2 regions of the Chroococcidiopsis sp. [FACHB-1243] genome follow, and region 1 is predicted to be linked to the other one. Evidence: riboswitches for the same ligand, from Rfam matches in the RefSeq annotation. Region 1 holds a riboswitch; the other holds the start of a gene.

What was found. A riboswitch is a leader RNA that binds a small molecule or an ion and turns the genes downstream of it on or off. The one in region 1 is predicted to bind cyclic di-AMP.
Region 2: linked by a shared signal. The riboswitch ahead of H6G17_RS15740 (hypothetical protein) and the one ahead of H6G17_RS11240 (ArsB/NhaD family transporter) in region 1 are both predicted to bind cyclic di-AMP.

The regions. Positions count from the first base shown of each region.
Region 1 is NZ_JACJQX010000012.1:106,811-123,318, reverse strand. It holds gene H6G17_RS11280 (antibiotic biosynthesis monooxygenase) at 1-179, opposite strand, end outside; gene H6G17_RS11275 (transglutaminase family protein) at 273-1,058, shown strand; gene H6G17_RS11270 (DUF1350 family protein) at 1,085-1,858, shown strand; gene H6G17_RS11265 (methyltransferase domain-containing protein) at 2,421-3,206, shown strand; gene H6G17_RS11260 (universal stress protein) at 3,500-4,117, opposite strand; gene H6G17_RS11255 (ABC transporter ATP-binding protein) at 4,281-5,120, opposite strand; gene H6G17_RS11250 (ABC transporter substrate-binding protein) at 5,163-6,563, opposite strand; gene ntrB (nitrate ABC transporter permease) at 6,643-7,485, opposite strand; cyclic di-AMP (ydaO/yuaA leader) riboswitch at 7,585-7,733, opposite strand; gene H6G17_RS11240 (ArsB/NhaD family transporter) at 7,869-9,206, opposite strand; cyclic di-AMP (ydaO/yuaA leader) riboswitch at 9,579-9,792, opposite strand; gene H6G17_RS11235 (hypothetical protein) at 9,884-10,069, opposite strand; gene H6G17_RS11230 (sensor histidine kinase) at 10,096-11,286, shown strand; gene H6G17_RS11225 (hypothetical protein) at 11,633-12,217, shown strand; gene H6G17_RS11220 (magnesium chelatase subunit D family protein) at 12,362-14,479, shown strand; gene H6G17_RS11215 (Nramp family divalent metal transporter) at 14,715-16,493, shown strand.
Region 2 is NZ_JACJQX010000019.1:90,659-107,166, forward strand. It holds gene H6G17_RS15710 (MFS transporter) at 1-135, opposite strand, end outside; gene H6G17_RS15715 (hypothetical protein) at 265-648, shown strand; gene H6G17_RS15720 (hypothetical protein) at 707-1,099, opposite strand; gene hemE (uroporphyrinogen decarboxylase) at 1,962-3,008, shown strand; gene H6G17_RS15730 (NAD(P)-dependent oxidoreductase) at 3,009-4,070, shown strand; gene H6G17_RS15735 (VOC family protein) at 4,289-4,735, shown strand; gene H6G17_RS15740 (hypothetical protein) at 4,846-5,058, opposite strand; cyclic di-AMP (ydaO/yuaA leader) riboswitch at 5,198-5,333, opposite strand; gene H6G17_RS15745 (selenium-binding family protein) at 5,703-7,058, shown strand; gene H6G17_RS15750 (cupin domain-containing protein) at 7,079-7,633, shown strand; gene mtnB (methylthioribulose 1-phosphate dehydratase) at 7,660-8,313, shown strand; gene H6G17_RS15760 (hypothetical protein) at 8,393-9,166, shown strand; gene H6G17_RS15765 (GNAT family N-acetyltransferase) at 9,246-9,716, opposite strand; gene H6G17_RS34150 (hypothetical protein) at 9,770-9,895, shown strand; gene H6G17_RS15770 (hypothetical protein) at 10,222-10,899, shown strand; gene H6G17_RS15775 (hypothetical protein) at 10,909-12,219, opposite strand; gene kbl (glycine C-acetyltransferase) at 12,341-13,531, opposite strand; gene H6G17_RS15785 (NAD-dependent epimerase/dehydratase family protein) at 13,534-14,643, opposite strand; gene H6G17_RS15790 (2OG-Fe dioxygenase family protein) at 14,748-15,473, opposite strand; gene H6G17_RS15795 (pyridoxal phosphate-dependent aminotransferase) at 15,910-16,508, shown strand, end outside.

The DNA of each region.
Region 1 (16,508 bases):
TCTAAAGTCTTCCATTTAACAAGTAATAAATATTTCCCTTTAATTTCTATACATTTATGTAATTCGTGGGATAAATACCCATTCATAGAGGAAATAATTCTGGAAGCCTGTATGAAAGTTGCTTCAAAATCGCTTTCCATTTCTGACTTGACATTCAGCATTACTGCCTCAAGAATCATAAAATACCTCCTAAGAAGCTAGCTAATAATATAGTTTTTGTACTAACTATCATATATGTAAAGACTTATAAACTAAGTCACTAGGAGGTAGGAATGCGACTGAGTGCAGGGTGTCAAATTACATATGAAGTCAACGCGCCAACTCCACTCATTTTCATGCTTAGACCTCGCAGTGGATTGGGACAATGGGTGATGCGAGAGGAATACATCATCGAACCCAGCGCACAAGTTATAGAGTATACCGATAGTTATGGTAATTTGTGTCAGCGAATGGTAGCGCCTCCAGGTTCATTTCAGGTACAAACTACAGCTGAAGTAGACACCGCAGATAAAATTGATACTCAACCAGGCGCGCCGTATGTGTTGGTACAGGATTTACCGGAAGGTACGCTGCAATTTCTTTTACCCAGTCGCTATTGTCAAGCAGATTGCTTGGGAGATTTAGCAAATGAGATTGCTGGCGATGCTGCACCTGGATACGATCAAGTAGAGGCGATTCGCAGTTGGATTCAGCAAAATATAGAATATCGCTACGGTACGAGCGATGCTTCTACTTCTGCTGTGGATACAGCCGAGCAAAAAGTAGGGGTTTGTCGCGATTTTACCCATTTGGGTATTGCCTTAAGCCGCAGTTTGAATATTCCGGCACGGATGGTAGTAGGATATCTTTACGAGTTAGATCCGATGGATCTGCACGCATGGTTTGAAACGTTTGTAGGTGGACGTTGGTATACGTTTGATGCTACCCAAAAAGAACCAAGGGGTAATAGAATTGCGATCGCCTATGGACGAGATGCGGCAGATGTTGCCTTAGTTACCCAATTTGGTGCAGTACAATTGAAGAATATGAAAGTTTGGGTAGATAAAGCTAATACCTAAAACCCTACTCCCCACTCCCTAAGCTCATGGAATGGAAAGAAATTGCTGGGAACTGGGTTTTAGTTCCCCACAAACAAATCGGGATCGTGCATTTTTTAGGCGGTGCGTTTGTCGCTACTGCACCTCAACTGACGTATCGCTGGCTCTTAGAACAACTCGCTGAGGAAAATTACGTTGTCGTTGCTACGCCGTTTGTCAACACTCTAGATCATACTGCGATCGCCCGCTCGGTACTGAACGGTTTTGAAAACGCGATCGGACAACTTTACGCTAAATCTCTCCTCCGCAGCCGCTATTTACCAATTTACGGTGTAGGGCATAGTATGGGGTGTAAACTCCATCTATTGATTGGCAGTCTGTTCAATGTTGAACGCGCTGGTAATATCCTCATTTCTTTCAATAATTATGCGGCGCGAGATGCTATCCCCTTAGTACAGCAGTTGAATTTTAATCCAGGCTTCTCTGTCGAGTTTACTCCTTCACCCCTGGAAACCAATACTCTGTTGCAAACTCGTTACGAAGTTCGCCGCAACTTAGCGATCAAGTTTACCAATGACACGATCGATCAGTCTGAAGCTTTGGTGAAGTTGCTGCATCAACGCTTTCCGGGGATGGTGACATTAAAAACCCTCAGCGGTACTCATACCACGCCTTTAAGTCAAGACCTACAATGGCAAACTGGTTCTAACTTTACACCTCTCGATGCAGTAGGACAGTGGTTTAAGCAAGAGTTTTCTCGCGATTTAAGACAGCTAAGACAAACAATCGTACAGTGGCTTAATCCCGTTTCTATGTTGTGATGGCGATCGGTGTGTAGAAATACTATAGATTCGATCGCGCCTCTGTTGCATACATATAAAGTCAGTTAAATTCAGCTTTTTTAATCACGTATAAAATTATTGTCTATACTTAATTGTGTTTCCACCTAGCGATAGAGGAATTAAAGTTATGCAGTTTTTAACTTATTAACATATAGGCAAATTGCTCCTACATTACAGCAGTATTTATCTCTAAACCAGCGCACAGATATGCAAATTTTACTTACGCCACCATAATAGTAATTTTATAAGTTGGAATAACTCTAGTCATATATACCTGACATACAGAGTTAAAAATGTTGCGAATTGATATATACCTTAGCTCGATCGCACAAGATTTGTAGCTATAGAATTGCACTCTATAATACGAATTTAAGCTGAATTAGAGCTTTGCAACTCATACGAACGGAGTTGACTTGTCAGCTTATCAATTTTAAGTTTCAAGTACATTATTGCTGATAAATACATTCTTTAACATCGCTAGGTTTCTGATATTAGCGATCTAAAAGTGTAGCCATTTTAATCAGGTATAAGGAGATAGATTGTGAGCCAATTTGATAGTATTGGACAGCTTTTTCCACCTAAGAGAAAAGGTTTTTCTGAGCAGCTCAAGAAAACATTTAATAATGGAAAACAACTGCTACCAAAGAGTTTTAAGCAATCTGCCAAGCAAGCATTAAAACCTTTATTTATGCTCAAAACAAGAGTAGAGCTACTACAGACAGGCGTGCAGCCTTTAGCAGAAAACTGGTGTGAGAGAGGAGTTAGCGCTCATCGCGTTTATTTAGATTGGTATTTACAAAAATTGGCGGCAGATATTAAAGGTGATTGCCTAGAATTTCAAGACGATACTTATACATCTCAGTTTAGGGAGCAGATTACCAAGCTAGATGTTTTAAACAAGGATTATATTCCAAATGCAACTATTGTTGCCGATTTAACTCAACCAAACGATCTACCCAGTAATACTTATGACTGTATCATTTGTACGTATGTTTTACACATAATTGCAGAACCAGAAAAAATCGTTTCAGAAATGCATCGTATTTTGAAGCCAGGGGGTGTATTACTGATTGCCGTACCGAATATTACAATCAATTATCCTGCCTATCCCGAATACTGGCGCTTTACAGCTCGCGGTTTGCACTACATCTTAGCTAAATCTTTTCTTGCCGAACAAATCGACATACAAACTTATGGAAATTCTCTTGTAGCTGCTGGAGAACTCCGAGGCATGGTAGCTTATGATTTTGCTAAGGCGAAATTGGAATATAACGATCCGCGTTTCCCGCTGATTGTTTGCGCGAGGGCAGTCAAATCAGAGCAATAATATAGAGAGCGGATGCGATCGCCATAAGTTCAGATTACCACTCTATCGGTTGGCGATCGCGGAAAAAGCTGCTTGTGGATTCATCATCCGCTAAAGTTGCCAGCCACACAATTAGTTAGAATAACTTTAATATTTTGTTTTGCTAATTAACGGCAAGTTTCTAAACCCAAACCGCGATTTGTTCCCGTCACGATCGCAACTTTTTTAACTTCGCTCATATTTTTTTATCCTCGCAAAGTTTGAAAAGTCTCCTAAAAACATATTAGACTTCTGGCTGGATAAATTTTATGCATTTATTCAGAAATTCCTAATATCGCGCAGGGAAGACTTGGATCTAACTGTCGAATCACTAGACTATTTTGAGAACGACAACCTAACAGCAGTATGTCTGCTGTTTCAGTCTCTACAATATTTTTGAGTTCCGTAGCTAAAGAACCAAATCGTAGATGAGCTACAAACGTACCTTTCCATGCTTCAGCTAAACATCGCGCTCGCCATAAAATTTCGTCTGCTTGTGCTAACAAAACTGTTTTAGATTTAGTTGCGAGTGCCTGAGTTCCAGAGAAAGTGGCAACAGGTACAGATTTCTTTTGTTCTCGACGATAAGCTTTTGAGGAGCTAGAACTATAAATTTTAGTCAGTAACTCTATTTGTACTTCATCTAAGACATAAACAACGTGAATTGTGACTTGGTTTTGAGTCGCCAAGCGAGTTTGATGAGCAATTAATAAAGCTAGATCTAACGCTGCTTGGCTGTCAGGAGAACCGTCATAACCGACAACTAAATTTAGCGATCGCTCGGATGTATTATTCTGAGTTTGATATCCTGTTGGCATCCGCAAAATCAGGTTGTGTACGTCTTGACTACCTAGAGCATTTTGCAGCCGCGCCAGAATGGGTTTGAGGTTCACAGTTTTTCCTTTGGGTAAGTGGAGGGAGACAAAATTCAAAATTCACGCATTCAAAATTGGGACAAGGGGGACAAGGGGGACAAGGGGGACAAGGGAGAATCTAGATAGATATACATTTTTCTAGCTTCTGACTCCTGACTTCTGACTCCTGACTTCTGACAAATTATTCGTCTTGGGTGAAATAGCGATCGAGAAAATCTAAAGCGCGATCGCGCAATTCCACGTATTCTGTTGAATGTCGCATGGCATGGCGATCGCGTGGATGAGGAAAGGGAACGTCGATGATTTCGCCAATTTTAGCGTTGGGACCATTTGTCATTAAAACAATGCGATCGGACATATAAATTGCCTCTTCTACATCATGAGTAATCATCATCACCGCCTGTCGCTGATGTTCCCAAATATCTAAGACTTGTCTTTGTAATTTCCCGCGAGTGAGAGCATCTAGCGCTCCGAAAGGTTCGTCCATTAGTAACATTTTCGGACGAGTTGCTAAAGCTCGTGCAATTCCTACTCGCTGTTTCATTCCTCCCGATATTTCATCAGGATACTTATCTGCTGCCGCTGTTAAATTCACCATTGCTAAGTGTTCGTTCACAATGCTAATTTTTTCGGCACGGCTAGCATTTTTTATCACTTCATCTACTGCGAGCCTAACATTTTCCCGTACTGTTAACCACGGTAATAGGGAATATTGCTGAAACACCATCATCCTTTCTGCGCCTGGTTTGCGGATTTCTCTCCCTTCCAGCCTTACCGATCCGGCAGTAGCTTTTTCTAACCCAGCCACAATTTTCAGTAGAGTTGATTTACCGCAGCCAGAGTGACCGATAATAGAAATATACTCATCTTCCGCTATAGTCAGATCGATGCCATCTAGCACGACGAATTCACTGCCATTAGGATTGCGATAAGATTTGACGAGGTTTTTAATTTCTAGGAAGTTACGAGAATTATAGTCAAGTTCGTTTTGGTTAGGATAAAAACTTGTGGATTTGGTCATAAGATTATAGGGAGTAGGGAAAATACCAACTACTAACTACTATTAACTAGACAAAAAGAAAGATTTTGGGCGATTTGCTCTAATTTCAAAACTGTTGAGATATCCCACTGGATCGCTAGGATCGAAGGCTTTTTTGTCAAGAAAAGCTGTGGCTGGTTCTATTTTGTAATCTTCTTTTGGACATTCAATTCCCATTTCGGCGGCGATGTCGCGGTATAAATCGGTTCTCCATGCTTTTCGGGCTACAGCTTCGGCATTTTTGGGAACTTCTGGGATTTGTCCCCACCGTACCGATTGAGTCATTAACCACAAACTTTGAGACTGCCATAAAAAGGTGGAATGGTCGTTTGGTATTGTGGCAAGGTGAGCGGGATAATCGAAAAAGACTGTTGTTTCCGGTGCTTTGACCAGCCGCTTTTTGTCATCGAAACCACCATAGTTGTACTCTCCAACGATCGCAGCGCGGGTCAATTTCGGCTTAGCCGCAGTAAAGGAACGTTGTGAAATGACTTTAGCAACTTCTTCCCGATTTTCTGGTCTACCGCAATACTGACAGGCTTCAATCATTGCCTTAACTAGCGATCGATATGTTTTTGGGTAGTTGGTAATAAAGCTTTCCATCACCCCCAGCAATCGATCTGGATGTCCTTGCCACACTTCTTTACCTTGGGCAAAGGTAAAACCTACACCCTCATTTCCTGTAATGGCGCGAGTGTTCCAGGGTTCGGCAACCATATAAGCTTGCATCGCCCCAATCCGCACGTTCGTTACCATTTGGGGGGGAGGAATGATGATAATCCGAAATTCTTTGGTTGGATCGACACCCGCCGCCGCTGAGAGGTAGCGGACGAAATATTCGTAGATGGCAGAACTCAACACGACTGCCCAGACTCGCTTCTCTGAAGCCAGGTTGTCAAAATAATTGCGAAAATCGCGCCCGAATTCTTCTAGATTGCCGTTGTACTCCCGCCAGGGACGCAAACCTGCATCCCACATGGCGCGGTTCATGGTCATAGCGTTGCCGTGACGGTGGATCGTCATTGCCGCACACAGGGGAGCATGACGTGCGCCTTCTGCCCCTGTCCTGGCGTTGGTGACAGCGCCGCTGACAACGGGAGCAGCATCGGTACGTCCGAAGATGATGCCATCTCGCGAAGTTCCCCAGCTAGCTTCGCGGTTGAGTTTGACATTTAGTCCGTACTTGCGGAAAAATCCTTTCTGCCAAGCGATCGCAAATGGGGCGCAGTCGTTGACTGGTACGTAACCTACGGTCAAATTTGGTTTTTCTAAGGTTTTCGGATCGACAATTTGTTCGATCGCTGCGGCTTCTGCTGTAAGTCCTGTGGCGCTTCTGTCGCCGCTAATCGCGCAACCACCCAGCGACATTCCCGCCGCTGTCGCGCCTATTCCTGCTAAAAACTCGCGTCGCGTCCAGTTGTTCATGGTTATTTGTCATTGGTCATTGGTCATTTGCCAGACAAATAGTAGAGACGTTACATGTAACGTCTCTACATGCGCAAATTTATGCGGGGCGGCGGTGGATGACTAGAGATTCAATTTTGGCAACGGCGAAGTCTAGCAGTAAGCCTGTTAAGCCAATTACCAATACTGCGAGGAAGACGGAACTGAGATTGAGGCGACTCCATTCATCCCAGACAAAAAAGCCAATCCCAACACCACCTGTGAGCATTTCTACAGCAACAATTACCAGCCAAGCGATACCTAAACTAATTCGCAAGCCTGTAAAAATATAAGGTAAACTAGCGGGCAAAATAATTTTAGTTATCTGTCTCCAACGTGGCATTTCTAAAACTCTAGCAACGTTGATATAGTCTTTCGATACGCTAGAAACACCCAAGGCTGTATTAATAATTGTGGGCCACAAAGAAGTAATAAAAATTACAAAAATTGCCGATGGATCTGCCAAATTAAAAATTGCTAAGGCGATCGGCAACCACGCTAAAGGCGATACGGGTTTGAAGATTTGAATAATGGGATTGAGTGCCATCATTGCTGGCTTTGACATTCCAATCAGGAAGCCAACAGGAATTGCTACTGCTGCGCCTAATGCAAATCCGATTAATACTCGTCGCAGACTTGCCAACAACAGCCAGCCAATGCCTAAATCGCCTGGACCGCGTTGGTAAAATGGGTTGAGAATGTAGTCTAAATTCGCTACTAGTGCTTGTGGTGGAGTAGGCATTAATTCGGGATTGACAAGAGCGATCGCCCACCACAAAATAATGATGCCTAAGAAACCAGCGGCAGGTAACAGAACAGCATCCCTGACAACAATCGGTCTAACCCTTTTCCACGCAGCTTGTCCGGCTACTGCTAGAGTAGCAAGATTTAACTGAAATATCATATTGATACTCCTCAGAGTCGATCGCAGGTACGTAAAATCGAGTAGTACCAGATAGGAACACTGATGAGTTCAGAACATTAATGAAATAATGCTTACTCTTCAGTCTCCTCTCAATGCCTACGAAGTTAGCTGACGGGCTAGGACTGAGAGATGTCCCTCTTAAATCTAAGATAAGCCCCTTAAATTGGTTCCTCCGCTTTAGTGTCATCTATATGCAGATGAAAGACTAAATTAGGCTGACTTACTCTAACTGTCCTAAGATATCATCACTATTTCTCTACCGTCAATCATTCTATAGATATATGTATTTATTTGGTAATTAGTAAGGCGGCGATTAGAGTTTTTTGAGTGGCGATCGCAAATCGCAAATGACAAATGACCAATTAAATCAAAAACCGAATTGTAACGTATATAGCAGCAGTTATTAATTGAACTGCCATCACGGGCAAACCATATTTAAGAAAGGTTTTAAATGAAATTCGCCGCCCGTGTTGTTCGGCAATTCCGGCAGCAACTATATTAGAAGAAGCCCCCACTAAAGTTCCATTTCCACCTAACGTTGCACCAAACATCATGGCGTAAAACAGAGGTAAGACTTCTGCTGGTAAATCTCCTGTAAAACTTTTATCTAAGATCGCTGGTGATGCTAAACCAATATTGACTACATACTGTTTGAGTAACGGAACCATTGCCACAACCAAAGGAATGTTTGGCACGACGCTTGAGACTATACCAACAAAGAAGAGTAACGCTAGCGAACCTAAAGCAATATTTTTCCCTAAAATGACTGCTAAAACACCAGAAAGGCTAGTCACGACTCCAGTTTTCTCTAGTCCACCAATTAAGACAAAAATGGACATAAAAAATATTAACGTACTCCAATCGACATCTCGCAAAATATTATTAACTGTATCAATTTTGCTATGATGCGACAGTAACAAGGCTAAAGCTGCACCTAATAAAGCTACCGCAGCAGGAGAAATTGGAATTGGTAACATTTCCCCAATAACAAAGAATATCAAAACACCAGCAATCAAAACAATTCCTAATGTTAAAACTTGAGGATGATTGATTTTTGGATGGGGGAGATGTTCTAAATCTTCTAAATCTTTATGCCAAATTTTACGAAATAGAAATGGTAGCATTGCAATCACAGTAATAACTGCAATAACTCCACCTAAACTGAGGCGCGAGAGGTAATCAATAAAGCTGACGTTTACGGCATCTCCGACAATAAATGTAGCTGGATCTCCTACCAATGTTAGTAATCCGGCACTGTTGGCTACGAATACCATTAAAATGAGTAGCGGTACAAAGTTTACCCCTACTTCCTCAGCAATCGGAGGAATCAGCGGTGCTAGTAACATAACTGTTGTAGCATTGGGCAAAAAAGCGCAAATTGGAGTTGTAATTGCCACAATTCCCAGTAGCAAGCGCTTGCCTTGTCCTTTAGCTAAAATTACAATTTGGGTGGCTAAGTATTCAAAAACTTTTGTAGGTTCAAATGCTCTTACCAACACCATTACGCCAAAAAACAAAGCAATAGTAGAGTAGCTATTACCAATATAGCCAATTGCTTCATTTAGCGTTAGCACATTTGTAAAAACAAGAATTAATGCTCCTAAAAATGCCGCGATAGTCAAGTGTATCCATTCTGTCATCACGAAAAAGATGACACTAAGGAAAGTAATAGTGCTAGCGATCGCCTGCCAGTTTTCCATATGATTACTACTAGTTTGATTATTAATTATTTTAGCCAAAGTTGTAGAGCTTTACATCCATGCAAAACCCTACTAATGCGCTTGATATTTATTGGTAGCTAGCTACATACGGCTAAGGTAATGAAGCGATCGCATCTATTTGTGATTCCGAAACTATAGCAGTTCTATTTGATGCTTGAAATTCAAGCGTAGTAGAGTGGGCATTGCGCGCCTGACAATTCTTCAAGGCGAATTGCTTTATTTTTACCAGCGATCTTTGTGGGATTTTCATCTGCTATTTTTCAGTCTCTTCAAGTGCAGGTACAACAGGCTTAACAGTACGAGCCTTGGAAGCTGAACCAAGCAGAACATTATTGATAATGTTGCTTATTTCAGTCTCCTCTCAACGCCTACGGAGTTAGCTGACGGGCTAGAACTGAGAGATGTTCTTCTTGTCAAGGATGAAGTATGAAGCTCTGAACTCGATACTCGTTCTTGCTAATTCATCTTTGAACCAGATAAGCCCCAGATTTTGGTTCCTCCGCTCCAGTTTTACTAAAGTTTTGAACTCCTCAACACAAACACCACTGGATTAGGCTAACTGTTTTCAAACTATTGAAGAGAAATTTAACATTCTTACTCAAATTCGTCAAATTATTTCGGATAGCGTTCAATTTTTGCAGACAATTACAACAGCATCATGCCAAAATCTTCAGTAGATGAATCGAGCCGCTATTGGTGTCGAAAAGCTTTTCAGCTATCTCTACGGGGCAGAAATGCGGACGAACCACTTGCGAACTCGCACCATAGCATCGCTTGCTGAAGTATCGAACAATAGAGTGTTTCCACCATCTGGCAAGTTCCGATAAACTGAAGATTGCCATGCCTATCTTTATGCGTGCTTGAAGTGATGCAAGATTTCAGTCAACTGCTGCTCGATAAAAGCGATACGATTTTGAAGGACTGGATTGCTGCCATTCGTGCAGATAACCAAATTGAAACAGCTAACGAACTGCCGTACAAGTCTTTGCAAGATAGCATACCGCGCGTGATTCAAGCAATGGCAACAGTGCTTTCTCAATCACAAGATAGCGATTTGAAGACACTAGTAGAGGTGAGTTTAGAACACGGTGTCATCAGGGCAGAACAAGGATTTGAGGCTGGGGAAATTGCCCGAGAGTATCGAATTCTGCGTCATGTTATCTTCTCTACCATTGAGACAAGCTTACAGACAAGCTCAGCGTTAGAGGTGATTCGTGCTTTTCGGTTAATTGATACTGTCATTGATGAAGCGATCGCCCGCTGCTTTAAAAGCTACACCGAACAACGATTGACAGAACTACAACAGCTACAAAGTCAACTGACACTCAACAATCAAGAATTAACGCGGCTGGTGCGGGCAAATCGCGAAAATCTCTCTCATCTCGCCCACGAACTGAAAACCCCTTTGACTTCAATCATTGGCTATGCCGATTTATTTTTGCGCCTACAGCGGAAAGACAGAGTTGAGGTAAAAGATAGCTACGCCAATATAGATCATATCGAACGGGTGTTGAGCGGTGGTAGGCATTTATTACACCTGATTAACGATGCTTTAGAAATCTCGCGATATGAAGCAGGGCAAATGCAACTCCAGCCTGCAACAGTCGAGATTCGCGGGTTAGTAAGCGAGCTTGTTGCTATGATGCAACCTGCGGCACAAGCGAAGGAACTCAAATTGATCCTCGATTTAGATTCAGCCCCCAAAGAAGTTGTCACGGATTCGTTACGATTGCAGCAAATTGTGACAAATCTGATTAGTAATGCGATTCGCTACACGCTAGATGGAAAGATTTCGGTGAAATGTTGGACGATCGATCGCGAACGATGGGCGATCGCAGTCACCGATACAGGCGTGGGAATTGCGCCAGAAGCACAGCAGCGCGTGTTTGAACCCTATTTTCAAGCCGGAACGATCGCCACACCCAACAGCACGGGTTTGGGGCTGGCGATCGTTTCGCGCTTAGTCAAGCTGTTGCAGGGAAAGATTGAATTAGTCTCTGAGGTTGGAGTTGGCTCGACATTTACAGTGACTTTTCCGCTCAAAGTTAAAACAAAATAATATTCCGCGCTCGGCTATTTGTCATTTATTATTTTTGACTATTAAGCTGAAATCATCTTATTTTAATTATTCTTAATTAAGAAATATTAGACAATTGCTAAAACTTTCTATGGTTAAGCCAATTTTCCTCAGAATTTTCTAAATTAATAATTGCGATCGCTTAGCAGAAATAGGCAAAAGTATTTATGCCGTTCTGAGTGTAACTACAGAAGAAATGAAGCTACATAGTTAAAGCGAGCCGTTATTTAATTATGGGTGTAGCTATTAAAGTATGCTCTAATCGCTTAAGTATAGAGCATATTTTAATTGACTAGGTTGCTATAAAAAAGCATGAGGAACTCAAAAAATGAAACCTAACCGTCGTTATTTATCTTTTGGACTTATCTTACTATTGCAAACAATCTGGCTAGCTCCAGCAGGCTCGGAACCACTAAAACTGCGGAACTCAGAGCTAAAATTAGAGCGATCGCAAATGCTCATGGCGAAAAAGCTAACATTAGCGTCAGGAACTAAACTGCAATTAGAACTAGCTGAAGAACTTAGCTCAAAGACAGCCCAAGAGGGAGATATTGTTGTTTACTATGCAGCAACAAATGTCCTCTCACCAACTAAAGAAATTTTGATTAAAAAAGGAGCGCGGGCGACTGGGAAAGTGACTGAAGCAAAACGCGCTCGCATGTTTGGTAAAAAAGGACAATTAAACTTTACTGTGGAAGAAATTGAAGCAGTGGATGGTACTAAAATTCCGTTGCGATCGACCGTGGAGAAAAATGGTAAAGGTCGGGGTGCAACTATGGTAGCTGTGGCAGCACTTGTCAGCGTATTTGGCGTATTTATTAAAGGCAAAAATATCACCGTAAAACCAGGCACGTTGGTAGAAGCTTACGTAGATTATGACACGGTAGTCGAGACAGCCAGTCGCACGCTATAAGAAAGTAGCAGATTCGTAGAGTGCGTTAATTAACGCACTCTACCAGCTATAAGAAATTTGAACCGTTAACTGTCAACTGTCATATTTTCAGTAAGGGACAAAGAATTGATATGCTAGAAGGCTGGAAGCTCAAAGATTGAAACCATGCCTGCGTCGTCTACTGCAACCGTTACCAGTTTTCCCTTAACTGCTGTTGTGGGACAAGAAGCCATTAAAATAGCCCTGCTGCTAGCAGCCGTCGATCCTGGTTTGGGAGGAGTCGCGATCGCAGGTCGTCGCGGTACGGCAAAATCAGTCATGGCGCGGGCAATTCATACCCTTTTACCGCCGATTGAAGTTGTTAAAGGTTCTTTTTGTAACTGCGATCCCAATCGCCCTGAAGAATGGGACGACGAACTAAGTAGGGGCGCACAGCTGTGCGCCCCTACAGAAGTGATTCCCGCACCATTCGTACAAATTCCTTTAGGCGTGACAGAAGACCGACTTTTAGGTTCGGTGGATGTAGAACAATCGGTCAAACAGGGAGAAACCGTATTTCAACCAGGACTACTGGCGCTTGCCCATCGTGGCGTGTTGTATGTCGATGAAATTAACCTACTCGACGACAGTATTAGCAACCAACTGCTGATGGTTTTAACCGAGGGACGCAACCAAATCGAACGGGAAGGAATTAGTGTTGGGCATCCCTGTCAGCCTTTATTTATCGCTACGTATAACCCAGAAGAAGGAGCGTTACGGGAACACCTGCTCGATCGCATCGCGATCGCTCTTTCTGCGGATAGCGTGCTAGGTCTAGACGAACGAGTCCAAGCAGTAGAACAGGCGATCGCTTACACCACCTCACCGCAGCAGTTTCTCCAGCAATACGCCGAAGATCTCGACAATCTCAAAACTCAAATTATCTTGGCGCGAGAATGGCTCAAAGACGTACAAATTACCCACGAGCAAATTGCCTATTTAGTCGATGAAGCGGTACGCGCTAGAGTCCAGGGACACCGCGCCGAACTCTACGCCGTGCGAGTCGCCAAAGCCGCCGCCGCTTTAGAAGGCAGAACCACAGTTACAGCCGAAGATTTGCGTCGCGCCGTAGAATTAGTCATCGTCCCGAGAGCAACAGTCGTACAAACTCCACCCGAAGCACCACCCCCGCCACCTCCACCACCCCAAAACCAAGACGAAACCGAAGATGAGTCTAACCAGGAACAGGAGGAGCAGGAAGAGAAGGACGAACAGGAAGAACCTGAAAACGAGCAAACACCGCCCAACATTCCTGAAGAATTTGTCTTTGATGCCGAAGGTGTAATTCTCGACGACAGCGTGCTTTACTTCGCACAGATGGCACAGCGGCGGGGGAAGTCCGGCAGTCGCAGTTTAATTTTCTCCGAAGATCGGGGACGATACGTCAAACCGATGTTACCCAAAGGTCCCGTGCGACGAATTGCAGTAGATGCCACGTTAAGAGCAGCTGCACCCTATCAGAAGGCGAGGCGCGAACGCCAGGGAGCAGGGAGCAGGGGGAAGAGAGCTAAGGGAGCTGAGGGAGCGACAACCAACAACCAACTACCAACTACCAACTACCAACAACCAACTACCAATTCCCCACAAAAAAGAGTTTTCGTCGAGCAGGGAGATATTCGATCGAAGCGGCTCGTCCGCAAAGCGGGAGCGTTGATCGTGTTTGTGGTTGATGCTTCTGGCTCGATGGCGTTGAATCGAATGCAATCAGCTAAGGGGGCAGTTTTTCAACTCTTGACAGAAGCGTATGAAAATCGCGACCAAGTGGCGTTGATCCCGTTTCGGGGCGAACAGGCAGAGGTGTTGTTGCCTCCTACCCGTTCGATCGCTTTGGCGCGGAAACGATTGGAGTTGTTGCCTTGTGGTGGCGGTTCGCCCCTAGCGCATGGTTTAACACAAGCGGTACGGGTGGGTATGAATGCTCAAATGGCGGGAGATATCGGACAAGTGGTCATTGTCGCAATTACCGATGGACGGGGGAATATTTCTCTGGCGCGATCGCTAGGCGAACCTTTACCAGAGGGAGAAAAGCCCGATATCAAGAAAGAACTACTGGAAATCGCCGCTAGAATTCGCGGATTGGGAATACAGCTGTTAGTCATCGATACTGAAAATAAATTTATCTCTACAGGTTTTGCTAAAGAACTAGCTCAAACTGCGGGAGGAAAATACTACCACCTACCAAAAGCTACTGACTCCGCGATCGCTGGTGTTGCTAAAAGTGCAATTAATGCGATTAGGGGTTAGGGAGTCGGGACAAGGGGGACAAGGAAGAACTCGCTCTTCCCCGCGACCGGAGGGAGTCGGGACAAGGGGGACAAGGGGAACAAGAAAGAAGAATTTTACCAACTACCCATTACCCATTACCCATTACCAAATCACCAATTCCGAATTCTCTCCACACACTTTTAACTAGATTTAACTTCTATCTGCTAGCAATCCAGATATATTAAGAGGATTGTGTAGCTATTTGTGGCTGCTTATGTATAAAGTACGCGACCCAGCTACCAAGTATGCCATATATGTAGCTACGGCAGTCTTGGTACTGGGTTTTATCATTACGCTCGTTCGCAACGGAATACAAATTCTTGCTGATGTCACTTTCTGGTTGGGTTTGTATGGCTGGTTGGCTGCTGGGATCGTTGTTGGCTATTTAGTTTATCTGGGACTACGAATTTTAGGATGGCGCTCTTCGGAGGAGGTGGAGCCAAATGTAGTGGATACCCCAGGAGTTATTTATAGAGCGATCGATCCAACCGCAACTGAAAGAGGAACTGAGGCGATCGCCACTCGTTCTAAAATCTCGGCGGGCGAACTTCCACCCTGGGAAGTTGCCGATCTCCCCGCACCGCCGCCATTTAGTTTTAATAATGCGATCGCTCTGATTGGACCTGGAGCCATTCTCTTGGGGACTTCGATTGGAAGCGGCGAATGGCTACTGGGTCCAGCGGTGACGGCTCAGTATGGTGGTTTTATGTTGTGGATTGCCACGACTTCGATTATTCTCCAAGTCCTCATGAACATGGAGTTTATCCGCTACACCCTGTATACGGGCGAACCGATCTATACGGGTTTCATGCGGACTAAACCAGGACCCCGCTTCTGGGCAATTTTTTATTCTGTCCTGGCGTTTTTGCAACTAGGATGGCCTGGGTGGGCTTCTTCGGCGGCTACGGCTCTGACTGCGATGTTTGTCGGCGATATTCCTGGACCGGAACACGCAGAAACGATTAAAGCATTTGGTTTATTCTGGTTCCTATCTACAGTGGCGATCGTTGCTTTTGGAGCCAAAATTGAGCGGACGATGGAAGTCGTGCAATGGTTTTTTGTTGGGGCAATCCTCCTGTTCTTAATTGTCATTGCCCTGGGTTTTACTACACCCGAGACTTGGGGTCGAGCGGCAACGGGTTTTCTCCGCTTCGGCACGATTCCGCCTAATGTTGATTGGCTGAAAGTGGGAGGCTTTGCGGCTTTTGCTGGTGCGGGAGGAGTCTTAAATGGAACGCTGAGTAACTGGTTTCGCGATAAGGGATTGGGCATGGGGGGCGTAGTGGGATACATTCCGGCACTGATTGGCGGTCGCCGTATGTCTCTGACTCCCACGGGTAAAGTCTTTCCCTTAACCACCGAAAACAAGAAGCGTTGGCGTGAATGGTGGAAGTATGCCATTACCGACCAATATGGTGTGTGGGTGCTGGGATGTTTCTTAGGAATGGGACTACCAGCCTTGTTGACTTTGCAGTTTATTCCGCCTGGAACTCGCTTTGACAACCAATTTGCGATCGCGGTCTATCAAGCTCAATACCTATCGCGGGAAGATACTACCAGCATTATGTGGTTTATTACTCTGTTGGTAGGCTTTTGGATTCTCTACAGTACCCAACTTGGCATCACTGATGTTTTTGCCCGTATGGTGACAGATATGGTGTGGTCGGGCAGCAGCCACATTCGCGCTTGGCGAGGGGGAGATATTCGTTTTGTTTACTACAGCATCCTCTCTTTGTTTACTCTGTGGGGAGTTTTTATTCTCTTATCAGGGATCGAGCCTTTTTTCTTAATTCTCCTGAGTGCGAACATTGCAGGCTTAAATTTTGTCTTTTTAGGTTTGCACGCTCTCTATGTCAATCGCAAATTTCTCCCTGCCGAATTGCGATCGCCGCTATGGCGAGAGGCGATCGTTTTACTCTCAGTCGTGTTTTTCGGTTTTTTCTTCTGCCAAGCCTTACCGAGTATTATCGGACAGTTTACCCAAGGAGGATAATGTATCTTTCTTAAC
Region 2 (16,508 bases), on a different contig from region 1:
GAAAAAAATTGGCGCGTAAAACAGGGTAAACCCCGTACCTACATTTGAGAGGAAACGACCGCTTGCCAAAATCCAAACTTGAGAGTTCAGCGACGGCAACAGAGACGAAAAGTTATTTTTCTGAAAAAAATTCATTGAAGCTTTAAGTATTGATACGACATATAGAAGTAAATTTTGTAACAAATTGGGAACTATCAATACAGAATATTCATAGCTGTCTACTCGCAGCACGAATTCAGTTTACTCGCTATTACCGTCATATCTATGCAGAAACTTTTTGTATTACTAGGTGTAGTAATTGTATTTGCAATCATATTCGGATTAATGTTTGCTTATTATCGTTCTCAACAATCTCGCCGCCGACTCAGATGGATACAGCCAAAAAAGCATGGCAGAACTACCCCATTTTCATCACCTCGCCGCCAAAAACCATATGATAGCGAAGGAAGTGGAGATCGCGATACTGCCATTAGGATAGAACAGGTTTCCCGCCCGCTACAAAAAAAACTCTTGCTACTGTTACATGGCGATCGCCAAGCCGCAAATAGACTCCTCAGTGCAGCGAAAGACCGGAATCCTGGTAGAACTATTCAGTGGTATGCCGAGAAAGTTCTGTTCGATTTGCAACGCGATTATGGCAAATATTAACTAAATTAAAAGTCAAAAGCTAAAAGTTAATCCTATGTCCTCTGTCTTTTGCCTTTTTCTAATAGTCTTCGTCGTCTAATTCTTCAACCTTTTCCGCTGGTCTATAGTCAGAGCATTTCAGTGCTTCTTCTGTTAAAACGGCACAAGGATTGACAGCACACTTGAGATAAGGATTGTTGGTAAAATATTGACAGTTTCGACAGGGTACTTTTTGAAAGCGCTTGATTGTAAACAAGAGTTCATCTCGCGCCGCAACTCCAATTTTAGATAGCATTAAAAACAAAATTGTCCAGCCCATAATAAAGCCAATCGGACCTAAAAGCATGAGCAGATCGGAAGTATTAAACTGAGGTGATTTTGTTTCATTTACAGTTTGTTCGCTCAGCTTTACTTCCCGTACAATTTGTGTTTGCGCTACGTACTGTTTTAAAAAGTCAGCCTTATTATACATATTTCTTCCCTCGATCGGCATTCAAAAATACTGTCTTCTTTAGTAGCAAGACCACGGATACTATATTTACAGGTATAGCGAATAATAGAGTTCAGTATCTCTACTGAGAGTTTTGCTTGTCTATTTGTCCGATCTATCTAAAGAAGTATATTTTCGGAGGTAGGGCAATTCTTTTGATTCTTAATTACTGGTTCTTGCTTTTTGCTTGTCAACTAATTTTATGACGCTAGCAAATTATTTATTTTGCCCATCGCCAGATCTTATTAACTGGATTGCATTAATTTTTACTCAATATATCCAGCAAATACAAATATATAATTGTGTTTGTGCGATCGACGGTAACAAAAAATACTTATCTAACTAACTAAAGATAGCTCATCTTCTATGTTACAAAAGCTCGACAATATCGACAACATCAAGATTAATTAAATCGTTTAACTTAAATTAAACAAATTATATTTTTGTAAATTCTAACAAGGTTTTTGGATAGCGATCGCATCCAATCTGCTATTAACTTGTACTGCGTCTGGCGGTTAATGCTACTCTACGAAAAAGTACCTCGACGCTATACCGTGTCATCTATAGGACTCATATTTAATTTTTGAAATCTACGTAGGCACGATTGCGTAACGCATCACTCTCAGTTTTTGGTGCGTTACTCGGGTAGAAATGGCATGGCGCTCGACAGCGGTTAAGAGTCTCTAGTTTAGATTCCACTGGATTACGCGAGAATCCGGTGTAAATATGGCATGGTGATTAGTTTACATTCCACTGTCATATAGTATTACGCGAGAATCCGGTGTAAATATGGCATGGTGAAATGATACGCTAAAGAATTGCAGAAAGATTACAAGGCGCAAGAATGGTTGTTGCAACCCAGGTTCCCCACTTGCTACGGGCTGCTCGTGGAGAAGAAGTAGACCGCCCGCCAGTATGGATGATGCGGCAGGCAGGTCGCTATATGAAGGCGTATCGAGATTTACGCGAGAAGTACCCATCATTTCGGGAGCGTTCTGAAATTCCCGAAGTAGCGATTGAGGTTTCTTTGCAACCCTGGAGAGCTTTTCAACCAGATGGCGTAATTTTATTTTCCGATATTGTCACGCCGTTGCCTGGTTTGGGAATTGATATGGACATTGCGGAAGGCAAGGGACCAATCATTCACTCGCCGATTCGGACTCAAGCGCAAATTGAATCTTTGCGTCAGTTAGAACCAGCAGAATCCTTACCTTTTATTAAAGAGATATTACAGGCACTTCGAGCCGAAGTCGGGAATAAAGCTACAGTTTTAGGCTTTGTCGGTGCGCCATGGACGCTTGCAGCCTATGCAGTTGAAGGAAAAGGTTCTAAAACCTATTCCATTATTAAGGGTATGGCATTTTCTAACCCGACAGTATTGCACCAGCTACTAGAAAAACTAGCAGATGCGATCGCCATTTACGTTCGCTACCAAATTGACTGCGGCGCTCAAGTCATACAAATGTTTGATTCTTGGGCAGGTCAACTTTCACCTCAAGATTACGAAACTTTCGCTTTACCCTATCAACAGCGAGTATTTCAACAAGTTAAACAAACCCATCCCGATACACCCCTGATTCTTTTGGTAGCTGAAAGTGCAGGTTTATTAGAAAGAATGGCGCTAGCTAAAGCAGATCTAATCAGCGTAGACTGGACTGTAGATATGGCAGACGCACGGGCGAGACTGGGGAATCAAATTGGCGTGCAAGGAAATCTCGATCCTGGGGTGTTATTTGGTTCTCATGAATTTATCCGCGATCGCATTTACGATACGGTGAAAAAAGCAGGTACGAGAGGACATATTCTCAATCTGGGTCACGGTGTCTTACCCGACACTCCAGAAGATAATGTCAGATTCTTCTTTGAAACTGCTAAAAATCTTAAATATTAAATGACAACCTCAAAACGAGTTTTGGTGACTGGTGCAAGTGGATGTATCGGTCACTATTTATCTGAAATCCTGGTTCAGAAAACCGATCTCGAACTGTATTTACTAGTTAGAAATCCTCAGAAATTACAAATAGATATTACTACTCGCCCTGGTGTAAAAGTATTACAGGGCGATTTAGCTAACATCGAACAGTTTGCCGATCTACTGAAAACAATTGATATTGCTGTATTAGTAGCTACTGTTTGGGGTGGCAAAGATACTTTTGAAATTAACGTTAATAAAACAATTCAACTATTAAATTTACTCGATCCAGAAAAATGTCAGCAGGTCATTTACTTTTCTACAGCTAGCGTTTTGGATCGTCAAAATAACTTGTTAAAAGAAGCAGGGTCACTTGGCATAGATTATATCCGTTCTAAATACGAAACTTTAAGTAGATTACCAGAATTAGCGATCGCCCCTAAAATTACCGTTCTATTTCCTACCTTAGTTCTAGGGGGTGACGCTCAGAAACCATACTCTCACCTATCTGCTGGCTTACCCGATGTTGTCAAGTGGATTAACATCGCCCGTTTCTTCAAAACAGAAGGCAGCTTCCATTTTATTCACGGACGAGATGTTGCCCAAGTCGTCAAATATTTGATTAAAGGGAGCAGGGAGCGGGGAGCAGGGAGTAGGGAAGAAGGACAAAGGGACAAGGAAGCAGCTACCAATTACCAATTATCAATTACCAATTACCAACTACCAATTCACTACGTTCTCGGACAAGAGCTATTAACTGCTAACCAAGCCATTGAAGAAATTTGTACTTATCTCAATAAAAAGATTTATTTCCGCATTCCTCTGTATTCATCTTTGACCAATTTATTTATAGTTTTATTCCGCATTCAAATGGCAGAGTGGGATAGATTTTGTTTGCAATATCGCCATTTTACTCATCAAAATGTCATTAATCCTAGCAGCTTTGGCTTACCTAATTATTGTCCCACTCTCAGCGATGCTTTAAGAATTCATGGGGTTCGTGGTAAAAATCTAGACAACCGGGACTTACGGAATCTGTAGGTATGTTACTGATTGTTTCTGCTTTGGCTTTGAACTCTGCTAACTCTCTACAAAAAACGAAGTAAGCCTGTAGGGTGCGTTAATCAACGCACCCTACTAAAAACCCGCCTCTACGATGACTGATTTCATCATTTCTGTACGGGCGGGTTTAACCGCAAAACTATTTATCCTAGTATAGGAATCTTCAAAAACCCGCCCCTACGAGGACTGACTTCATCATGACTACTCCCAGCACCCTTGCACCTGGTAACCTGCGGCGAGTCCACCACATCGCCTTAAATGTCAAAGACATGCAAGCATCGCGCCACTTTTACTGTCATATTCTGGGATTGCACGAACTGACAGGCGATGAAATCCCCTCTACTCTACTCGATTTGGTAGCGCAAGGCAAAGTTGCTAACTTCGTCACCCCAGATGGAACGGTTTTAGATTTGTTCTGGGAACCGGAGTTAACACCACCAGATCCCGATCCCGAACGGAGTTTTACCCGTGCCTATCATCTTGCCTTCGATATCGATCCGCAATTGTTCGATCGCGCCGTGGAAGTATTGAAAGATAATCAAATTGCGATCGCCCACGGTCCCGTCAGCCGCCCTACAGGTAGAGGTGTTTACTGCTACGATCCAGATGGATTTATGGTAGAAATCCGGTGCGATCCAGTATGAGCAAAAAAAACCTGAATCTGACAATTCAGACTCAGGTAGTCCTACACTTCACAACTCAGGAAAATACAACAGACACGAAAATCTCAGAAACAAAAATCTAGTTTTCAGCTCTATGCGGCATGAGTATGCATTCTTGTTTCCACAGGCAACCACTTGGAAGATAGATCTTCCATAATACCTTTGCGGCTGAAACTTTTGCTTCGATCTAAATGTACCACTAATGTTGGCAAATAAATGTCATCAATTATCTGATGTCCGTAACCGATGACAACACCAGTTAGATCTGTTTGCTTGTGTTGCACAAAATCCCCAATTCTTAACATGGTATTTCTCCTTAGTAGGCTAGCTTCCCTGCTTCTGGCTACCATAGGAAAAGCTTCCTCAGCGCCAAGTACAGGTAGAACGTAGCGGGTTTAAACCAGCCAAGGACACTGAATGCGATCTAGAAAATCTTCGATCTTTACAGTCTCCTCTCAACGCCTACGAAGTTAGCTGACGGGCTAGGACTGAGAGATGTCCCTCTCTGTTTGTCTCAGAGATAAGCCCCAGAATTCGGTTCCTCCGCTCCAATTATGATTGGATTAGGCTGACTTATTTAATCTGGTTAACTACATCCTAAACCACGCTCCCTACGTTCTGTCAATAAAAGTTACAAACCGTGAAGTATTTCTAGCTAGATTATCAAGAATTGTATATTAACTATTTGTAAAAAATCCAAAATATTACGGTATTCCTAGCAGTTAATGCTAGTTTAATTAGTATCTAACAGTTTCTCTCCTTTGATTGGGGAGCTAGAGGGGATCTCGTGCAAGGTAGTATAGTCTTGCGATCGCCCAACCCCCGCCAAATCGGGGGCGATAGATTAAAATGCACATCGCGTGAGTAGTAACTAGATATTCAGAAGCTAGCCACCAGTCGCCAGCCACTAGTCACTAGTCACCAGCCACTCACCAATGACGAATGACTAATGACCAATCATGCTTGCTGCGGTCCTGGCTATGCATCTCCCCAAGTGGCGATGCAAGCAGAGAGAGAAAAGATATTGTATGCGATCGCCCTTTATACGGGTACGGGAATTGAAGCACCAGATTATTTAGCGACGATTGATGTCGATCCTGACTCTCCGACATATTCTCAGGTAATTCATCGCTTACCCATGCCTTATTTAGGCGATGAGTTACATCATTTTGGTTGGAATGCATGTAGTTCGTGTCACGGTGACGCGAGTAAATCTCGTCGCTTTACGATCGTACCTGGACAGCGATCGAGCCGGATTTATATTGTAGATACAAAAGAGGCGCGATCGCCTCAAATTTATAAAGTCATTGAAGCAGAAGAAATCAAAGCGAAAACAAATTTAACAGCCCCTCATACAGTCCACTGTTTAGCAGATGGACATGTCATGATTTCAATGCTAGGTGATAGTCAAGGGAATGCACCTGGCGGCTTTTTGCTACTCGATGAAAACTTTGATATTGTCGGACGCTGGGAACAACAAGCCACGACGATGAAGTTTAATTATGACTTTTGGTATCAGCCGCGCCATAACATTATGGTAAGTAGCGAATGGGGCGCGCCTAAAACGTATTATCCTAGTTTTGACCTCAACGATGTCGCAGCCGGAAATTACGGTCAGCAATTGCATTTTTGGGACTGGAAAAAACACGAAATTATTCAAAGTTTTGACTTAGGTGTAGAAGGTTTAATTCCTTTAGAAGTCCGTTTTCATCACAACCCAGATAGTACACACGGCTATGTTGGTGCAGCCTTAAGTAGTAATATTTGGCACTGGCACAAATCGAATGGACAATGGACAGTTGAGAAAGTTATTGATGTTCCATCCGTAGAGGTTCAAGACTGGGAAATTCCCGTGCCTTCTTTGATTACCGATATTTTGCTGTCAATGGACGATCGCTATCTCTATTTTTCCAACTGGTTGCATGGAGATATTCGTCAGTATGACATTAGCAATCCTTATCAGCCTCAATTGACTGGGCAAGTTTGGTATGGTGGTTTATTAGGAAAAGGTAGCGAAGTCCAGGAGCAGAAATTGCAAGGTGGTCCCCAAATGCTGCAATTAAGTTTAGATGGCAAGCGGTTGTACGTCACTAACTCTCTATTCAGTACTTGGGATAATCAATTCTATCCAGATTTGGCTAAACAGGGGTCTTATATGTTGCAAATTGATTGCGACACGGAAAATGGAGGATTGAAAATTAATGAAAACTTTTACATAGATTTCGGTCAAGAACCAAACGGTGCAGCCCGCGCCCATGAAATGCGATATCCTGGCGGAGATTGTACTTCAGATATTTGGATTTAGCATTAAACTGATAACTGACTATGGCAATCCTCAAATTAGAAGACGGTACGATATACACTCAACTTGGTGATATTAGCCGCGAGTTAGCTTCCCTAAATATTCAACTCAATTACTGGAGTGTGGGAGAAGATTCACAATTGCGGCAATTGTTAGTCCAAGAAAGCTTAAATTCGGAGGAAAAAGAACGTGTTCTCGCGGCTTTAGATACTTATTTTGAGCAACTCAAACAGACAGATGGTTATCAATCTCGCGATTTAATTGCATTACATCCTGGAATTCCAAACTTAGATGAGATGCTAGCAAAATTCGATCTCATTCACACTCACGCCGATGATGAAGTTAGGTATATTGTCGATGGTGAAGGGATATTTGGTTTCGTGCGTCCTGATGGTAGCCAAGTAGAACTCACAGTACAACCAGAAGAGTATATTAACGTCCCCGCCGGAACCGAGCATTGGTTTTATTTAACACCAGCCCGGCGAGTCAAAGCAGTACGATATTTTATCGATACAACAGGTTGGATTCCTCAATATACGGGCAAAGAGATTCGGTTTCGTCAAAGTGCGATCGCGTAATTTATCATATTTAATACATCTGATTCATGCTTAATTATCAACCTTCAGTAACTAATAGCAAAACTACCGCTCCGCAATTTGAATTGATCGATGCTGCTCGTTATTTCTACCGTCAAGATTGGATGGTAGGAACGGCAGGAAATCTTTCCGCTCGTCATGCTGACGATAGTTTTTGGATTACAGCAAGTGGGAAGGCAAAAGGAGAGCTATCAACTAGCGATTTCGTTCGCGTTGCCCTCGATGGTACAATCTTAGAAAGAGCATCTGCTAATATTAAACCCTCGGCAGAAACGATAATTCATCAAGTAATTTATAGCTTGTTTCCAGCGGCTCAAGCTTGCTATCACGTCCACTCAATTGAAGCAAATTTAGTTTCTCATTTTACTGAGAAAGATAATTTGCCACTACCACCCCTGGAAATGGTTAAAGGCTTGGGTGTATGGGAAGAAAACCCCCAGGTGGCAATTCCCATATTTGAAAATTATTTAGAAGTTCCTCAAATTGCCGCAGAAATTAGCGATCGCTTCAGCACTCAATTACCGCAAATCTCAGCTTTGTTAATCCGCAATCATGGCGTGACTGTCTGGGCAGATTCCCTCACCTCAGCGCGTAATTATGTTGAGTTGATAGAATACATTTTTCGATACATGGTAGCAGCGCGCCAAGCTGGAATTTTTTGAAAATGGGAGGTCACGGGAACAATAGAGCGCTCTTTTCTTCATAACTTATAACCTGAGTCTACTTTATAGGAGAAAGTCAATGCTATTGTTCAATCGCTGGCAGTCAAAAACTGCTTTTTTAATGGCGATGGGAATGACCGTAACAGCGTTTGTACCGCTTTTGATTTCTACTCCAGCGATCGCCAATTCTCCCTCTTTTGAAATTGCCCAACTCTTTCCTGACTCTCGCGACGATGAGTATCGCGGATCTTCTGGTGGTGTTGTCCCTAGAGGAACGATAATTCCGGTAACTTATGATAGAGGAAAAAAAATTATTGTCTCTCCAGAAGAAACAGCGGACATAACATTGACTGTGGCTGAAGATGTCGAGTCTGAAAGCGGTAGAATCGCAATTCCCGCTGGTAGTCGGATTGAAGGCGAACTCAGACCTGCCGATCGCGGAACTCAATTTGTTGCGCAAAATTTAGTTTTAGAAGGTCGCGATCGCGGTTATCCAATTGAAGCAACGTCGCGGGAGATTACCGACACGGAAATCATTGATGAAAAATCAAATCCCGATATCCTTAGAGGCGCGGTGATTGGGGCTGCTGCTGGTGCGGTTTTGGGTGAAATTTTTGGTGGAATCGATCTAGGTGAAGTCTTAGCTGGTGCAGGTGTAGGTGTATTGGGAGAAGTCTTATTGAGAGGTCGCAAACAAAAAGAAGTTGAAGTTGTTGTCATCAGACCAGATACAGATTTAGATTTGAGATTAGAGGAAGACTTTGTTGCCTCGCGTTCTGGAAATGATGATTACCGCGATTCTGATTATCGTCGCAATAGGGACTCTGATTATCGCAGGCGTGAAGATAATTAAACTTGCTGCTGTACGTTTTGGCAAGGGTGGGTTTAGCAAGATCTCGGTGTGAAAATAGAGACTTTGGGCGAACCCACCCCTACAGATCGTCATATAACAAAACTTTGTGGAATACCAAAGACGTTTTGACTTGGCTGTAGCCGCATTTTTGGTAGAAATGATGAGCTGCTGAACGGACAATATTAGATCGAACTAATATACTTTGACATCCGCGTGTCTTTGCCCAGCTTTCAACTCGATCTAGCAATTTTCTCCCAATACCAGCACCGCGATCGCTTGGCGCTACAACTAAACCGCCAATTTTAGCATGAAAATCTGTCAGCAGCGAGTGATAAGTGTAAGCGTGAATCCAGGCGATCGCTCGATCGTCTAAACCTGTGGCTACGTAGATAATATGATTGCTATCTGATAAAATTTGGTACAGGCGCTGCTCTATGGCAATAGTCGAAACAAGATAGCCAAGTTGGTGAGACAAAATCGCGATCGCCTCAACATCTTGCGTAGTAGCTGGGCGAATATTAACACCGCTACTATCAAGAGTAACTGTCATGATGAAACTACCCCATCTGTACGCTTCATTGTAACAGGGACGCTCAAGCGCTGTTGATTTCCAAGCGCACGATGAAAGATCGCATCACGAGTGTTTTGAATCAATTACATTTACGCGATCGCACTCAGTCTGTACTATTTACTAGTTCTTGTTTAGCAATTTTAGACCAAATGAATTAACAAGTAATCCTTACTATTTTTGGATTGAGAAGTATTGCTAACGCTTAGAAATTAAGGAAACGAGCTAGTAAATCTATCAGAAATTGACTTCTACACTAAGGTAGAATTCGATAAAACTCGTGCTGGTGAAATACCGGACTGAAATTCACTTGAATCAAAGCTTGAATAAAATTAAAACAGAAGCATCAAAGCGTAAAATTAAGAGCTGTGTCTGCAAGTTCCATGTTTTCACCACTAAGGAGCATAAACTTAAAGAACAATTTATTTGGTTTTACGTCATTAAGATGTAAAATCTCTAATTCGATAAATTAGGAGAAAGACTTTATATGTTCATTTCTAATTCCTGGCAAGCCAAAGTTGCGGCACTGATGGCACTGGGAATGGCTTCTGCCACAATAGTACCTGCGATCGCTGCGACTCCGGTTGCAGCACCCCAATCGAACTCTAGTAAACTCTTAATTGCGCAATCATCTCAGTCAATCGTGCCAGTTGGCACGGTCATTCCAGTGCGATACAAAAAGTCAGATAGAGTGCTGGTTACGCCTAAAGAATCAGTCAGACTGACGCTAACTACAGCAACAAGCGTTCGCTCGGAGCGCGGAAATGTCGTGATTCCCGCAGGCAGCCAAATTAACGGTAGACTCAGACCTGCTGATGGTGGTTCGCAATTCGTAGCTGAATCAGTCGTCATTGGTAGTCAAAAACGAAAATATCCGATTGAGGCAACATCAGCTGTCGTGAGAAGAAAGCAGACAATCGATCGCAAAACCAATCCTGACTTCGTTCGCGGTGCGGTTGTTGGCGCAGCAGTCGGAGCCGTAGCATCTGAAATTTTTGGAGATATCGATTTAGGTGCAATCTTAGGAGGTGCGGGAGCTGGAGTGTTGGGAGAAACGCTCCTTAGAGGTCGCAAGCGTAAAGAAGTGGAAGTGGTTGTTGTCAATCCCAACCGAGATTTAGACCTGACGCTAGATGAGGATTTTGTCTTGTCTCGAAATCGGTAATGGGAGTTATTAGTCGTAAGTCGTAACTTGTAAAGTTGACAAATGTTTGCGTTCTAGCAGGTGGAGATTTCCAGCTGCTAGAACGGATAGACCCTGTTCTGTAAGAGCTTGTGCCGTTTTATTCAAGGCATCAAACTTGTCCAAAAAATTCAGGGTAAGATGTTCCCAATCTCCAGAGGCAATAATCTCCTGCTTGTCACGGAAATAATCGAAAATATCCGATGGGTGCTGCCGCATCCGCTCAATGTCTGGATCGCCTCCCTCATGCTTGGCGGAAATATTCGGCACGCACGAAGCCAGCTCCATCAACTCATCTGTGCGGTTGTAAGGCTGTCGCACGATGCCTTTCCAAGTTTCAGTGATGTGATGCTCGAAGCGAATCAATTGCTCGAAGTCCAAAGCATGACGCAACTGGCTGGTAATTTCAATTGTTTCGTTGTTGACTGAGTTACTCCAATTAAATCCAATTAATGGAGAGCTGCCATCATCTCTAGAAAATAACTTGGCTCCAAGTAAAGTCCACAAAGCTGCATAGGGATTGTCATTGCCCATAAATACAGAGATCTTGAACTCGATATCAACCCCAAGTCGATGCAAAAGATAGCCTAGTAGCACTGTCCCAGGATTGAGATTGAGAACTTGGCGAATGCCATAGTTAGTGTAGTAATACAAGTACTCATCCAGCCATAGCAAAGCGCGATCGTTGGGCTGTCCAACACCACCAAAGTAACCCGCGATCGTTTCCGCTCCACCGAGATGGACGTTCGAGCCATCAGTTCCTTTAGTATCGAGAGTGACGACAAAACTCGCGCCAATAATTTGCATAGCTGCGGCAATGGCGGGCAAGTCACCATCGGTTTCTTGTTCCTTCATCTGGCGGACTTGAATGAAACGTCCCGGCATGAGGGATTGTTGGGCGATCGCGCGTCGAGCTGCGGCAATTATCCAAGGAAAATATTGACAGGCACTAATTTCTAATGTCACCGCATATTTGTCGTCAAAAGTCAAATTCTTTGCCTTGTTTCCTATCACATTCTGTCGATAATCGACAATGCTGACAAATGCGCCCTCATCTGCTTGCTGTTGCAGCCATTGTAGATCGGTCAAATATTCGAGTCGAGTTTGTCGAACGCGCTCTAGCAATGCGGTCAGAGACGCAGCTTGTTTTGCCTTAGCATTAATCTCTTCTGGAGTCCCATATTTAGACACGATATTGAGGAAATTGGCGATCGCCTCCATATTTGGATTCAATAAAATATCATTAATTGCTTCTAGTCGTGCAGTTGGAATTTTTAATCTTTTTTGGATATCCTCAATCATAGTAATTTTCCTCTTCAATAGGCAGAAGTCAGAAGTCAAAAGTCAAAACACTAACATAGATTTGCAAGGTGAGTTTTGAAAATAAATCCTACTGGAACTGGTCGCTGGTCACTGGTTACTGTTAAACAACCCCATACTTTTTCCCCACGCGAGCAAACGCCTCTACACATTGCTCTAATTGTTCTTGCGTGTGAGTGGCGGAAACTTGAACCCGAATTCGAGCATGACCTTGGGGAACTACAGGATAGCTAAAGCTAATGACATAAATCCCCTCATCAAGCAGATCTCGCGCCACAGCTTGTGCGAGTTTCGCGTCGTACAGCATAATTGGTACGATCGGGTGAATCCCAGGTTTAATTTCAAAACCGCGATCGCCGATGGAAGTCCGAAAGTAGCTGGCATTCTCCAGCAGTCTTTCGCGTAATTCTGAGGTTTGGTTGAGTAAATCCAATACCTTAATGCTGGTGTAGGCGATCGCCGGAGCAAGGGTGTTGGAAAATAAATAGGGGCGCGATCGCTGCCTAAGCAAGTCGATAATGACTTTACGACCTGATGTAAAGCCTCCAGAAGCTCCACCCAGGGCTTTTCCTAACGTACTGGTGATGATATCTGTACGACCTATGACACCACGATGTTCGATCGAGCCGCGTCCTGTTGCTCCCAAAATCCCAGTAGCATGACTATCATCTACCATGACCAGCGCATCATACTGTTCGGCTAAATTGCAGATTTGGTCTAGCTTAGCGATATCGCCATCCATGCTGAAGACCCCATCCGTGGCAATTAAGCGGATTTTCAGCGATTGGGTAGCTCGCAGCGTTTGCTCTAATTCTTCCATATTGCTATGGGCAAACCGATAGCGTTTAGCTTTACACAGCCGAACTCCGTCAATAATACTAGCGTGGTTGAGCGCATCGCTAATGACCGCACACTCTTCATCAAGTAGTGTTTCAAATAGTCCGGCATTGGCATCAAAACAGGAACCGTACAAAATCGTATCTTCAGTACCGAGAAATGCAGAAATCTTTGCTTCCAGCTCTTTATGTATGGTTTGTGTGCCACAGATAAAGCGCACCGATGACAAGCCAAAACCATATTTAGCAATTCCTTCCTGGGCTGCGGCAATAATGTCAGGATGGTTAGCTAATCCCAGGTAATTATTAGCGCAGAAGTTCAGTACCATCCGACCATCTTGAAGTTGGATTTTAGCATCTTGAGGGGATGCGATCGCTCGTTCTTCTTTGCGCAGACCGGATTGATGAATTTCATCGAGCAGGGATTGAAAAACAGAAGCCGCCGCTGTGGTCAACATAGCTACATCACCGAATGTAGGGAGTTGGGAGTTGGGAGTCGGGAGTCGGGAATAAGTGGTGCGTAGTGCGTGGTACGTGATTCGTGAGTTTTTGATTCTCCTCTGCTCCCCTGCTCCCCTGCTCCCCTGCCCCTCTGCCCCCCTGCTCCTCTGCTCCCTGCTCCCTGCTCCCTTTTTAATGACTCCAGCTTCGCCAACATATCGCTGACGATTGCAGGTAAGTCATAGGTATGCTGCCAACCCCAATCGGCTCGTGCTTTGGAGTCGTCAACTGTACAAACCCAAGAATCAGCGATCGCCTGCCGAAAATCGGGTTTGTATTCGCAGGTAAACTCAGGTAAGTGCTTTTGAATTTCAGCTACGAGTTCTGCTACCGAGAAGCTGACTGCTGCCACATTGTAGCTAGTACGAACTTTGATGGCTGATAAATCTGCTTCCATCAGTTCCAGAATCGCTCTGACCGCATCTAAAGCATACATCATGGGCAAGCGAGTCTCTGGGCGAAGGAAACAGGTGTAAGTTTTCTGCTGGAGGGCAGCATGGAAGATTTCTACGGCAAAGTCTGTTGTCCCGCCTCCTGGTGGGGCATTGTAGCTAATAATGCCCGGTAAACGTAAAGATCGCACGTCCACGCGAAACCGTTGCGCGTAGTACTGACAAAGTAGTTCGCCCGTCACCTTGGTAATTCCGTACATTGTAGATGGCTCTGTCACCGTAATCTGAGGCGTGTCTAACTTCGGCGTATGCGCTCCAAATACGGCAATAGAACTAGGATAAAAAACTCTGAGTCGAGCGGATTTTGCTACTTCCAGAACATTTTTTAGCCCGTTAATATTAACGTCCCAACAGAGATCGGGTTCCTGTTCGCCCTTTGCTGATAGTAGTCCTGCCAAGTGGTAGATTGTATCGATTTGATGCCGCTTGATAATTTTTTCCAACCGCCGAGCATCTGTGACATCTAACACTTTATAAGGAAATAACTTGCTTTCCTCTGAGCGTGGCGATCGCCCGCTTTCCATGACGTGTGTTGTCCCATAGCGTCTTTGTAGGGCAACAACAAGGTCGCTTCCCAGTTGACCTCTAGAGCCAGTGACTAAAATATTGTTCATCATATGACAGTTACCAGTGGTAATTGGTAATTGGTAATTGGTGAAAGGCGCTCTTGCGAGAGGCGAGAGGTCTCTTTGCGACTCTCCCTCAGCAACCTTGCGCTCCCTCAGCAACCTTGCGCTCCCTCAGCTCCCTCAACTCTCTTCTCCCCTACTCCCTGCTCAGGAGGAAATAACCCAGGACATGTGAGGACGAAAACATCTCTCACTCCCAGTTCAGATGTAGTCGCTTTGACTGGCGAGGTGTAGTGGAAGTATTGACTATCTCTAAAGACTAAGAATTCGCCAGGATTGAGAATTTTACTGAAAGCGGGACGACCATCTTTCTCTGGATAAAGGTGCGTTTCTCCCCCTTCAATTCCGGTTCTATTGACAGAGAAAATGCCGACGAGTTCGACTCCATCGCGATGAATTCCTTCAGGCGCAGGATTGCCGAGTTGCTGGGAAGAAGCTGTCGTTCTAATTTGATGCACTGCAACTTCATTGAAGTTAGTACAGAGCTGGCAAAACTGGAAAAATTCCCACACAATTTTTTGAAAATCTACTGACGCAACTAGGCGATCGTCAAGTTCTGGATACTCTCTAATTACATCTCCCAAAATTGGGTTATATGCTTTCGATTGAAATAGCTGCCTGTGGGGTAATTTTATCAGGCGATCGCCAGCTATTTGAAAGTGAGAAAGGTTTCTAAAACGATAGTTGCCTGCTAAATATGGATCGGCTGGTAAAAAATCGAAAAATGGTTTTAATTGCTCTAGCTTAACAGCGTTCACCATTTCTAAAACGTAGCTGGCTAGACAATTAAATTCTTGTGGTTTTGATAAATTCAGCATAGTAAACTTCCTCACATTCAATTGAGGATAGCAGGATTATTCAATCTGCTACATCTAAATTTAGTAGTTAGCATTGGGTTGTGCCACATCAAATTTTGCTACCAATAGCAGCAAAAATTAACAATAAATTTATAGGTTTATCATGTAAACTCGATCTAGCCTTTTCATTCCTTTATAGAAGCTTCATTAATACATCTATGACAGAGTATGTATTAGCAAAGAGACTCTATAAAATGGAAGTTAAGGTTTCATTCTATTGTTAGGGAAGACCCCTAGCGTTCGATCGAGTCTACTAATTTAATTGTAGTTATATTTTTCGGCTATTGTCGATCCCTATAACTTTTGGTTGATATCTAACATTCTTAATAAGTATTTTTTTAATAAAAATTTATACAAGAATGTCAGTTGTCAGTTGTGATTTGGAAAATGAATTAATATGAATTTTGCCGAACGAATGAGCCGCCTGGGGACGGAATCTGCTTTTGAAGTCCTTGCCAAAGCACAACGGTTGGAAGCTCAAGGACGTAACGTAATTCATCTAGAAATCGGACAGCCAGACTTTCAGACACCGATGAATATCTGTCAGGCTGCATTTCAAGCCATGCAAGATGGCTACACTGGCTATGCTCCTGCTGCTGGATTACCTCAGTTACGGCAAGCGATCGCTCAATATGTGACACATACAAGAGGCGTTAAGGTGCATCCCGATGAAGTGGTAGTGACACCAGGCGCTAAGCCGATAATTTTTTTCACTATTCTGGCGCTGGTGAATGCAGGTGATGAGGTCATATATCCCGATCCAGGTTTTCCCGTTTACGAATCAGTGATTAACTTCGTCGGAGGAAAGGCAATTCCTCTAGCCTTACGCGAAGAAGTTGGCTTTCGCTTTCGGATTGAGGATTTAGAACAAGCAATTTCTCCGCGTACGCGACTATTAATTCTCAATTCTCCCCAAAATCCTACCGGAGGAGTGCTGCAACTTGAAGATTTACAGGCGATCGCCAATTTAGCAGAAAGACATAATTTTTATATCCT